2 regions of the Martelella sp. K41-7 genome follow, and region 2 is predicted to be linked to the other one. Evidence: riboswitches for the same ligand, from Rfam matches in the RefSeq annotation. Region 2 holds a riboswitch; the other holds the start of a gene.
What was found. Region 2 has a riboswitch for FMN ahead of ribD (bifunctional diaminohydroxyphosphoribosylaminopyrimidine deaminase/5-amino-6-(5-phosphoribosylamino)uracil reductase RibD). Riboswitches for the same ligand answer to the same signal wherever they lie in the genome.

Region 1: it holds a riboswitch for FMN, as region 2 does, so the genes downstream of both, AC0L7L_RS06750 (DMT family transporter) here and ribD (bifunctional diaminohydroxyphosphoribosylaminopyrimidine deaminase/5-amino-6-(5-phosphoribosylamino)uracil reductase RibD) in region 2, are expected to answer to the same signal.

The regions. Positions count from the first base shown of each region.
Region 1 covers NZ_CM147867.1:1,418,818-1,423,573, forward strand. The annotation lists gene lon (endopeptidase La) at 1-1,423, shown strand, start outside; gene AC0L7L_RS06745 (HU family DNA-binding protein) at 1,633-1,908, shown strand; FMN riboswitch at 2,079-2,230, shown strand; gene AC0L7L_RS06750 (DMT family transporter) at 2,320-3,201, shown strand; gene AC0L7L_RS06755 (esterase-like activity of phytase family protein) at 3,289-4,756, shown strand, end outside.
Region 2 covers NZ_CM147867.1:3,274,641-3,279,396, forward strand. The annotation lists gene AC0L7L_RS15560 (error-prone DNA polymerase) at 1-161, shown strand, start outside; gene ribH (6,7-dimethyl-8-ribityllumazine synthase) at 271-702, opposite strand; gene ribB (3,4-dihydroxy-2-butanone-4-phosphate synthase) at 764-1,975, opposite strand; gene ribD (bifunctional diaminohydroxyphosphoribosylaminopyrimidine deaminase/5-amino-6-(5-phosphoribosylamino)uracil reductase RibD) at 1,972-3,003, opposite strand; FMN riboswitch at 3,107-3,270, opposite strand; gene uxuA (mannonate dehydratase) at 3,618-4,756, opposite strand, start outside.

The DNA of each region.
Region 1 (4,756 bases), 1.9 Mb from region 2:
TAAGGAGCGCGTGGTTGAATACCTTGCGGTGCAGGCGCGCGCCAAGAAACTGAAGGGCCCGATCCTGTGCCTCGTCGGCCCGCCCGGCGTCGGCAAGACCTCGCTTGCGCAGTCGATCGCCAAGGCAACCGGTCGCGAATATGTGCGGATGGCGCTTGGCGGGGTCCGTGACGAGTCGGAGATCCGTGGTCACCGGCGCACCTATATCGGCTCCATGCCCGGCAAGGTCGTCCAGTCGATGAAGAAAGTCGGCAAGAACAACCCGCTTTTCCTGCTCGACGAGATAGACAAGATGGGTGCCGATTTCCGCGGCGATCCGTCGTCTGCCTTGCTTGAGGTGCTGGACCCGGAACAGAACTCGACCTTCATGGATCACTACCTGGAAGTCGAATACGATCTGTCCAACGTGATGTTCATCACCACCGCCAACACGCTCGACATTCCCGGCCCGCTGATGGACCGCATGGAGATCATTCGCATTGCTGGCTACACCGAACAGGAAAAGCTGGAAATCGCGAAGCGTCACCTGCTGCCCAAGGCGATCCGCGAGCATGCGTTGAAGCCGGATGAGTTTTCGGTCGACGATGCGGCATTGGAACGAACGATCCAGCAGTACACCCGCGAAGCGGGCGTGCGCAGTCTGGAACGCGAGCTGATGAAGCTTGCCCGCAAGGCTGTGACTGAAATCGTCAAGGGTGATGCGAAGGCTGTTCACATCAACGCTGACAATCTCGAGGACTATCTCGGCGTTCAGCGCTTCCGTCATGGTGAAGCGGAAGGTGAAGACCAGGTTGGTGTCGTGACGGGTCTCGCCTGGACCGAAGTTGGTGGCGAGCTGCTGACGATCGAAGGCGTGATGATGCCCGGCAAGGGTCGTATGACCGTTACCGGCAATCTGCGCGATGTCATGAAGGAGTCGATTTCGGCGGCGGCATCCTATGTCCGTTCGCGTGCGGTCGACTTCGGCATCAAACCGCCTATGTTCGACAAGACTGACATTCACGTCCATGTTCCGGAAGGCGCAACGCCCAAGGACGGACCGTCTGCCGGTGTTGGCATGGCCACTGCGATCGTCTCGGTGATGACCGGAATTCCGGTGAACAAGAACGTGGCAATGACGGGTGAGATCACCCTTCGCGGCCGTGTGCTTCCCATCGGCGGACTCAAGGAGAAACTGCTTGCGGCTCTGCGCGGCGGTATCACCAAGGTGCTGATCCCGGAAGAGAATGCCAAGGACCTTCCCGAGATCCCGGACAATGTGAAGAACGGTATGGAGATCATCCCCGTATCGCATGTGGGTGATGTTCTGCGGCATGCTCTTCTGGAGATGCCGCAGCCGATTGAATGGGACCCGAACGCCGAACCTGTTGCGATTTCCACCGATGAAACAGACGGCGAATCGGTCAAGTCTGTGGCGCATTGAGGCCGTAATGTCGCCACTTTTCAGGGGCTCCTGTGGAAAAGGGGCCCCTGAGGTTGTCCTTTGGTCGGCCTTTTCCTCACAATTTGGCGCAAGCCTATTGCAATTCCCTGAAACGCAGGGCTTTTGAAGTCAGCGGGTGCCGGTCATTGCGTTGCCGACATTCCAGAAACAAAAGATCCGTTTCGAACCATTTGAGAAAGGGTGGAAACATGAACAAGAGTGAACTCGTAGCCTCCGTTGCCGAAAAGGCCGGTCTGTCCAAAACCGATGCTGCTTCTGCTGTCGACGCCGTATTCGACGCCGTACAGGGCGAACTGAAGAACGGCGGCGAAGTGCGCCTTGCTGGCTTTGGTGCCTTCACCGTTTCGCACAGCGCGGCGCGCAAGGGCCGCAACCCGTCGACGGGTGCGGAAGTAGACATCCCGGCCCGCAATGTTCCGAAGTTCACGGCTGGCAAGGGTCTCAAGGAAGCTTGCAACTCCTGATCTGCCGTCTCATGAATGGCGCACAAACCCGGGGCTTTTCGCTCCGGGTTTTTTGTTGTGTTTTGTTGACGCTCAGTTACCAAAGCCTGCGCATAATTTTGTTGCGACAGGCGAGCGGCTTCACTAAGTCTTGCTGCATGAACACAGCCGGGCGCACAGGTGTGCTGCCGGAACATTCTCGGGGCGGGGCGCAATTCCCCACCGGCGGTAAGCGTTGATGACGCAAGCCCGCGAGCGCCTTTCCGATGAAGATCGGAAAGGGTCAGCAGATCCGGTGAGATACCGGAGCCGACGGTTACAGTCCGGATGAAAGAGAATGCAAGCTGCCGGAGGGGTCGCCGATCGCCGCCGGTGACATGCGTCGTCCCGTATTGCGCGCGCCTTGAGGCGCAGTGAAGGATCGAGACAGGCATGAGCAAGGCAATCTATCGTTCTCCCGCATTGACCGGCGCCTTCTGGATGGTGCTTGCCGGGGTGGTTTATGCCGCCGGCAATGTGCTGATCCAGCAATTGACGATGAAGATGGGTTTTGCCGCATCGTCGGTGGCCTTCTGGCAGTATGGCATCGCCTTTCTGTTTGCCATACCCTATCTCTGGCGCACCGGCCTTTCGGTGATGCGCAGCGCCTTTCCCGGTCAGCATATCGCTCGCGTGGCGCTTTCCGCTCTGGGTGTGCAGGCCTGGGCTATCGGCCTGGCATCGGTTCCGATCAGCCAGGCGATCGCGCTGGTGATGACTTCACCGTTCTTCATCATCGTCGGCGCCAGGGTCTTTCTCGGCGAGCGCGTCGGTCCCTCGCGATGGATTGCGACTGCAACCGGCTTTTCCGGCGCGGTGCTGATCCTTCAGCCCTGGTCCGAGAGTTTCACTTGGGCGGCGCTCCTTCCGGTTCTGTCTGCGCTTCTGTGGGGTGGCACATCGCTGATCACCAAGAAGCTGACAGCCCATGAACGTCCGGAATCGATCACGGTCTGGCTGTTGATGCTGCTGACGCCGATCAACGCCATCGTCGCAGTGGGCGGCGGCTTCGCCGTGCCCACAGGAGATGCTATCTGGATTATGCTGGCGCTCGGCTTGATGACTGTATTGGCGCAGTATTTCCTGACACTCGCCTATTCCCGTGCCGATGCCGCCTATGTGCAGCCTTTCGACGATCTGAAGCTGCCATTGAATGTTCTCGGCGGCTGGCTGGTGTTCGGCTTCGCGCCCGACACGTTGTTCTGGATCGGCGGTGTAATGATCCTGGCGGCCTCTCTTTCGATTTTGCTGATTGAGCGGCAGAAGGAACGCTGAGTGTCACCGTCGCGTCATTAAGTCGTAATCATCCTGTCACAGGCGTGACGCACAACCCTCCGGTATCTCATTCCTGGAGGGAAAACCATGAAACTCCGCCTTTCCGGCGCTGCGCTCTCAGCCGCGCTTTTGACGTCTGTTGCCATTCCGGCGTCCGCAGAACCTGTTTTCAACCGTATCGCCGTTTTCAGCGTTGCCGAGAACCTGCCTGCCGATGTGGATGCGATGAGTGAAACTTCGGCGGAGATCATCGCCGCGAGCGAAGACGGCACTATGCTTGTCTATTCCGACAGTCCTCTGGAAGCCGTCGGTCTGATCGACATCACCGATCCGCGTGCGCCCAAGCCCGCCGGCACCATCAAGCTGGACGGTGAGCCGACATCGGTCGCCGTTTCGGGTGCAAAAGCCTTTGTCGGCGTTAACACCTCGGAAAGCTATACGGCGCCTTCAGGCTTCCTGGGGGTTATCGATATCGCATCCAAGACTCTTGAAGCCCAATGCGATCTCGGCGGCCAGCCCGATTCGGTTGCCGTGTCTCCCGATGGTTCGATCGTTGCCATCGCCATCGAGAATGAACGCGATGAAGACCTGAACGACGGCGTAATTCCGCAGATGCCGGCCGGCGATCTGGTCATTATCGCGTTGAAGGACGGTGCTGCTGATTGCGCGACCACGAAACACGTCGCCATGACCGGCTTTGCGGAAATGACCGCCCCGAGCGATCCGGAGCCGGAATTTATCGACATCAATGACGACAATGAGATCGTCGTAACCCTGCAGGAAAACAATGGCCTTGTGATCGTCGACGGCAATACGGGTGAGGTGAAGAACCATTTCTCCGCCGGTACGGTTGATCTGACCGGGATCGACACCGAAAAGGATGGCAAGCTCGACTTTACCGGGTCGCTGACCGGCATTCCGCGCGAGCCCGACACTGTCAAGTGGCTCGACAATGACCGTTTCGTCATCGCCAATGAAGGCGACTACAAGGGTGGTTCTCGCGGCTTCTCGATCTTCTCCGACGCCGGTGAGCTGCTGTATGAAGCTGGTGCCTCATTCGAACGCGCCGTTGCCGCTATTGGTCATTTCCCTGACAAGCGTGCGGGCAAGAAGGGTGTCGAGCCGGAAGGCCTCATCACCGGCACGTTTGGCGACAAAAACTACCTTTTCGTCATGTCCGAGCGTGGTTCTGTCGTGGGCGTCTACGACGATAACGTCCAGGAGGCTCCCGAACTGGTTCAGCTTCTGCCGTCCGGGCTCGCTCCGGAAAGCGGTGTTGCGATCCCGGCTCGCAATCTGCTGGTCACAGCCAATGAGAATGACCTCGGACCTGACGGCGGCGTACGCGCCCATGTCATGCTCTATGCCTATGAAGAGGGCGAGGCTGCCTATCCGCAGATCGCCTCGGACGCTTCCCGCGATCCGCTGATCGGTTTCGGCGCGCTTTCCGGCCTTGCGGCAGACCCCGAGGACGCCTCGAAACTCTACGCTGTCAATGACAGCTTCTATTCGGGCCAGCCCTCGGTGTTTATCATCGACGCTTCAAAAAAGCCGG
Region 2 (4,756 bases):
GCTCCTGGCGGCTTTCCGAACTCGGCCACCCGATGGACGACGCCATCGGCATCACCGATCCAAAGGCCGACGATACGCCCCGACGCCCGAAACTCCAGCCAAGGGCGCATCATCCGCGCGAACAGGCCAAGCGGCTGTTCCCGAGTCGGGATTTTCATTGAAAGATGAAAGCGCACCCGAGCGCCAGATAAACCGCAACACCAGAACCGATACGGTGATGTATCAGCCTTCAGTGTCGCAGCCTCCGCAATGCCTCGCGCATCAACCCTCTCAAACCTTGGCCAGCGCCTCCAGTGCCTCGACACAGGCGGCAGCGGCTTCACGGCCCTTGTTGTGCTCGTCGTCTGCGGAGCGTTCGAAGGCCTGGATCGCGGTGTAGGTTGTCAGAATGCCAAAGGAGGCTGGAACGCCGGTTTCAAGCGAAACCTGCATCAAACCATGGGCGGCGGTCTCGGAGATATATTCGAAATGAGCGGTATCGCCCTTGATCACGGCGCCGATGCAGACGATGCCATCATATTTGCCGCTCAATGCGAGCTTCTTTGCAACAAGCGGTGTCTCGAATGCACCCGGGACGTCGAAAATATCCGCATCCGAAACCGGTGCGCCGCGCTCTGAAAGCTCGGCCCGAGCGCCTTTCAGAAGGCCACTCGTGACCTTTTCGTTGAAGCGGGAGATAACGATTGCGATACGGTGGGACACAGGGAATTTCCTTTCAGGATCAAGATTAAAACAGCAGGACCGGATGCCGGCGACCCAGCGCTTAAGGCAGGGTGTGGCCGAATTTTTCGCGTTTTGTCATCAGGTAGGGTTCGTTGAACGGATTTGTCGCCGCAATCAGCGGCACCCGCTTCTCAATGGAGAGACCAGCACGCTCGAGCGCTTCGGGCTTGTCCGGGTTGTTCGAGAGCAGCCGCAGCCGCGAGATGCCGAGGCTTTTCAGAATATGGGCGGCGGCATGATAATCGCGCGCATCCGCTGGCAGATCGAGAGCCAGATTGGCGGCATGGGTGTCGAGGCCCTTTTCCTGGAGCCCATAGGCACGGATCTTGTTGGCAAGGCCGATGCCGCGTCCCTCCTGCCCCTTGAGATAGACGATCACACCGCCGCTCTCGCCGATCAGCGCCATCGCCTGCTGCAACTGCGCGCCGCAATCGCATCTGAGCGAACCGAAGACATCGCCGGTCAGGCATTCGGAGTGGACGCGCACCAGCGGTGCATCACCGAGCGGCCCCTTCACCAGCGCCAGATGTTCGGTTCCGTCGATAAGGCTTCTGAAGGCGTGGGCCTGAAAACCCGCAACCGCGGTCGGCAGCGCTGCGCTTGCGACTTCCTCGACGAGGATTTCGGTGCGCATCCGATATTCAGCAAGGTCGCGGATCGTCAGGAGCGGCATATCGTGGGTCGCCGCGAAAACTTCCAGATCGGGTCGCCGCGCCATCTCGCCATCGTCGCGCATCACCTCACAAATGACGGCCGCCGGGTTGAGGCCGGCAAGACGCGCCAAATCGACGGCACCTTCGGTATGGCCATCGCGCGCCAGAACCCCGCCTTCCGCCGCGCGCAGCGGAAACATGTGGCCGGGCGAGACGATATCGGACGGCACTGCATCGGGATTGGCGGCGGCAGCAATGGTGTGCGCACGTTCCGCAGCCGAAATGCCGGTGGTAATGCCCTTCGCCGCCTCGATGGAGACAGTAAACGCCGTTGAATGGCGGGCTCGGTTGTTCGGCACCATCGGCGGCAGGCCAAGCCGGTCAACCTGTTCGCCCGTTAGCGTCAGGCAGATCAGCCCGCGGGCATGTTTCGCCATGAAATTGACGGCTTGGGGCGTCGCAAAATCGGCGGCAACGACGACGTCGCCTTCGTTTTCACGGGTCTCGTCATCGACCAGCAGCACCATGCCGCCGGCTTTCAGGGTCTCAAGGGCCTTTTCAACCGAAGAGGCCGTCAGGTTGCGTTCCATTCTTGTCATGTCTGTTCTCCGAGCGGAAAGGCCGCCTCGTCCAGTGCGTCAAATTCAGGGTCGCGATGAAAGAACCGAACCCGGTCGGGATCGCCCTTTTCAATCAACACATGTTCGTCCCAGAGCCCGCTTTCGAGCACGGTGGTGGTCAATGTCGGGCCGGCTTCGATCAGAGCTTCCATGACGCCCTGCTTTCCCAGCTCGCGCAGCACATCCAGAAGGCTATCGGATTTCAGAACCGAAAATCCGCGCGTCTCGGCGTCCGCGACATAACCCGCCGACACCCGGTTGCGCCGGTCGAGAATCGCAAGCACACGCTGCTTGCCCGCAAAATCGGGCACTCGCCTGACGGTGAATTGCGGATTGTCGGCGAGGATCGTGCCGGAACCGGTAAGAATCGCATCAGCACGACGGCGCAGGCGGTGGGCCAGCGTCAATGAGGAAGAAGAGGTAAATGTGGTGGCGCCCGCAGGCGGCACCATGCCGCCATTCTCATCGATCGCCTGCTTGACGGTGACCCACGGAAGGCCGGTGACGCTCCGCCTGGCAAAGGGCGCGATCAGCCGGGCTGCCTGCTGCGCCAACTGTCGCGCGCGGCGATCCGCAAGTTCAGAAGCAAAGATTACGGAGAGCCCGGCGGCAGCCAGACGCCCGGCCCCGCCGCCTGCCACATTCGGGTTCGGATCGGGCGCACCGATAATCACCCGACGAGCCGGTGTTGCGAGAATGGCATCGGCGCAAGGCGGCGTGCGGCCGTGGTGATTGCAGGGTTCAAGCGTGACGACAACAGTATCGATATGGCTGACAAGCCCGGCCGCGCGTGCTTTGAAAATCGCCTCGGCTTCCGCATGCGGTGCGCCGGCCTTGCGATGAAACCCTTCGGCAATCACCATGCCGTCAGCATCGAGAAGCACACAGCCCACCGGCGGGTTGGGTGCGGTTGCGCCTGCAAACCGCACGGTACCGGCGAGCGCCCGCGATAGCGCGGCCGTCATGATGGCGGAATTCAGACTGTCTGCGGCGGGTTGGATGCCCATGCGCTGGCCTCATCATTCGAAAAAGACGCCATGCAGGGCAAAAAAGCGGAATGAAATACGGCACCGCACCCGAAAAACGGGATACAGTCCACGCGTCATCGCACGCTGTTCTCTTCCATCCGGACTCTAACCGTCGGCTCCGGAGTTACACCGGATCTGCTGACCCTTGGCCGCCAGGGAGTTCCCTTCGATCAAGGCGCTCGCGGGCTGATGCTCCAAAGAGCAATTACCGCCGGTGGGGAATTTCACCCCGCCCTGAGAACGTCGCCGACCGGACCTCCGACCGACACCATCAAACTTAGGCGCGGGGTTTCGAAATGACAAGCGGCAATTTGTGAACAGCCTGTCAGCGTATAAGCGACCAGGCAACGAGCCGGTTTCCGGCAAACAGAAGGTCAACACCGCCATCGAGCATGCGCCTGGCACCAAACGTCATTCCGTTCATCTCCGAAAAGCGCGCGCGACGGATCAGCCTGACTGAAGAACGGCTGAATCTTATTTTGCGTGCCGTGCCGGTCTGGCGCATGACCAGCTCAACGCGGTGGTCGACGATGACCCGCCCCGGCTGCGCGAAAACCTGCTGGCGCTGACCTTCGCGCAGCCGGAGGAGGAAATCAACGGCTGAGGGCAGCCACGATACCACGCAATTCGGCAAGCCCCTTGAGGCGGCCGATGGCCGGATAGCCCGGCTGTGCCTTACGGTTCTGGTCATCGAGGATATCAAGGCCGTGATCGGGGCGGAACGGAATGCTCCAGTCGGCCCGGCCGGCATCGCGCCGGCGCTTTTCCTCTGAGAGAGCAGCAGCAACGAGCGCCACCATGTCGGTATCGCCACCGAGATGTTCAGACTCGTAGAACGATCCCTTGATGTCAGCCGTCTCGCGGTGAACATTGCGCAAATGCAGAAAATGCACACGATCACCAAGGCGCTCCATCATGCCGGGAAGGTCGTTGTCCGGGCGCGCACCGAGCGAGCCGGAGCACAGTGTGATGCCGTTTGCGGGCGTATCAACCGCGTCCATCATCACCTTGTAGTCGGCCTCGGTCGACATCACACGCGGCAGCCCGAGCAGACCGAAGGGCGGATCATCCGGGTGGCAGCAGAGCCTGAGGCCAAGCTTTTCGGCAACGGGTGCGACTTCCTCGAGGAAGGCGGTGAAATTGGTGCGCAACCCCTCCGCCGGGAGGGCTGCATATTCGGCCAGATGCAGGCGGACGTCTTCAAGGGTAAAGCTCTCGGCTGCGCCCGGCAGCCCGAAAACGATGTTCCTGGCAAGCAATTGCTGGCGCTCATCATCCATTTCGGCGAAACGGCGTGCAGCTTCCTCACGGAGAGCCTCCGGGAAATCCTCAGCTGCACCCTTGCGTTCCAGAACATGGATATCGAAGGCGGCAAAATCGGCATAATCGAAGCGCATGCAGGTCGCGCCCGTCGGCAAGCGCCACGCAAGATCGGTTCGGGTCCAGTCCAGCACCGGCATGAAATTATAGCAGATCGTTTCGATCCCCGCAGCAGCGAGATTTTCCAGGCTGAGCTTGTAGTTCTCGATATGGCTACGCCAGCCACCCTTTTGCTTCTTGATATCCTCGGATACGGGCAGGCTTTCGACCACGTCCCATTTGAGGCCGGAAGGGCCGCCGTCGGTCATGACGGCGAGTTGCTGCTGCCGCTTCGCGATTTCCTCCGGTGTCCAGACCTCGCCTGTGGGCACATGGTGAAGCGCGGTCACAACACCCTCCACGCCTGCCTGCA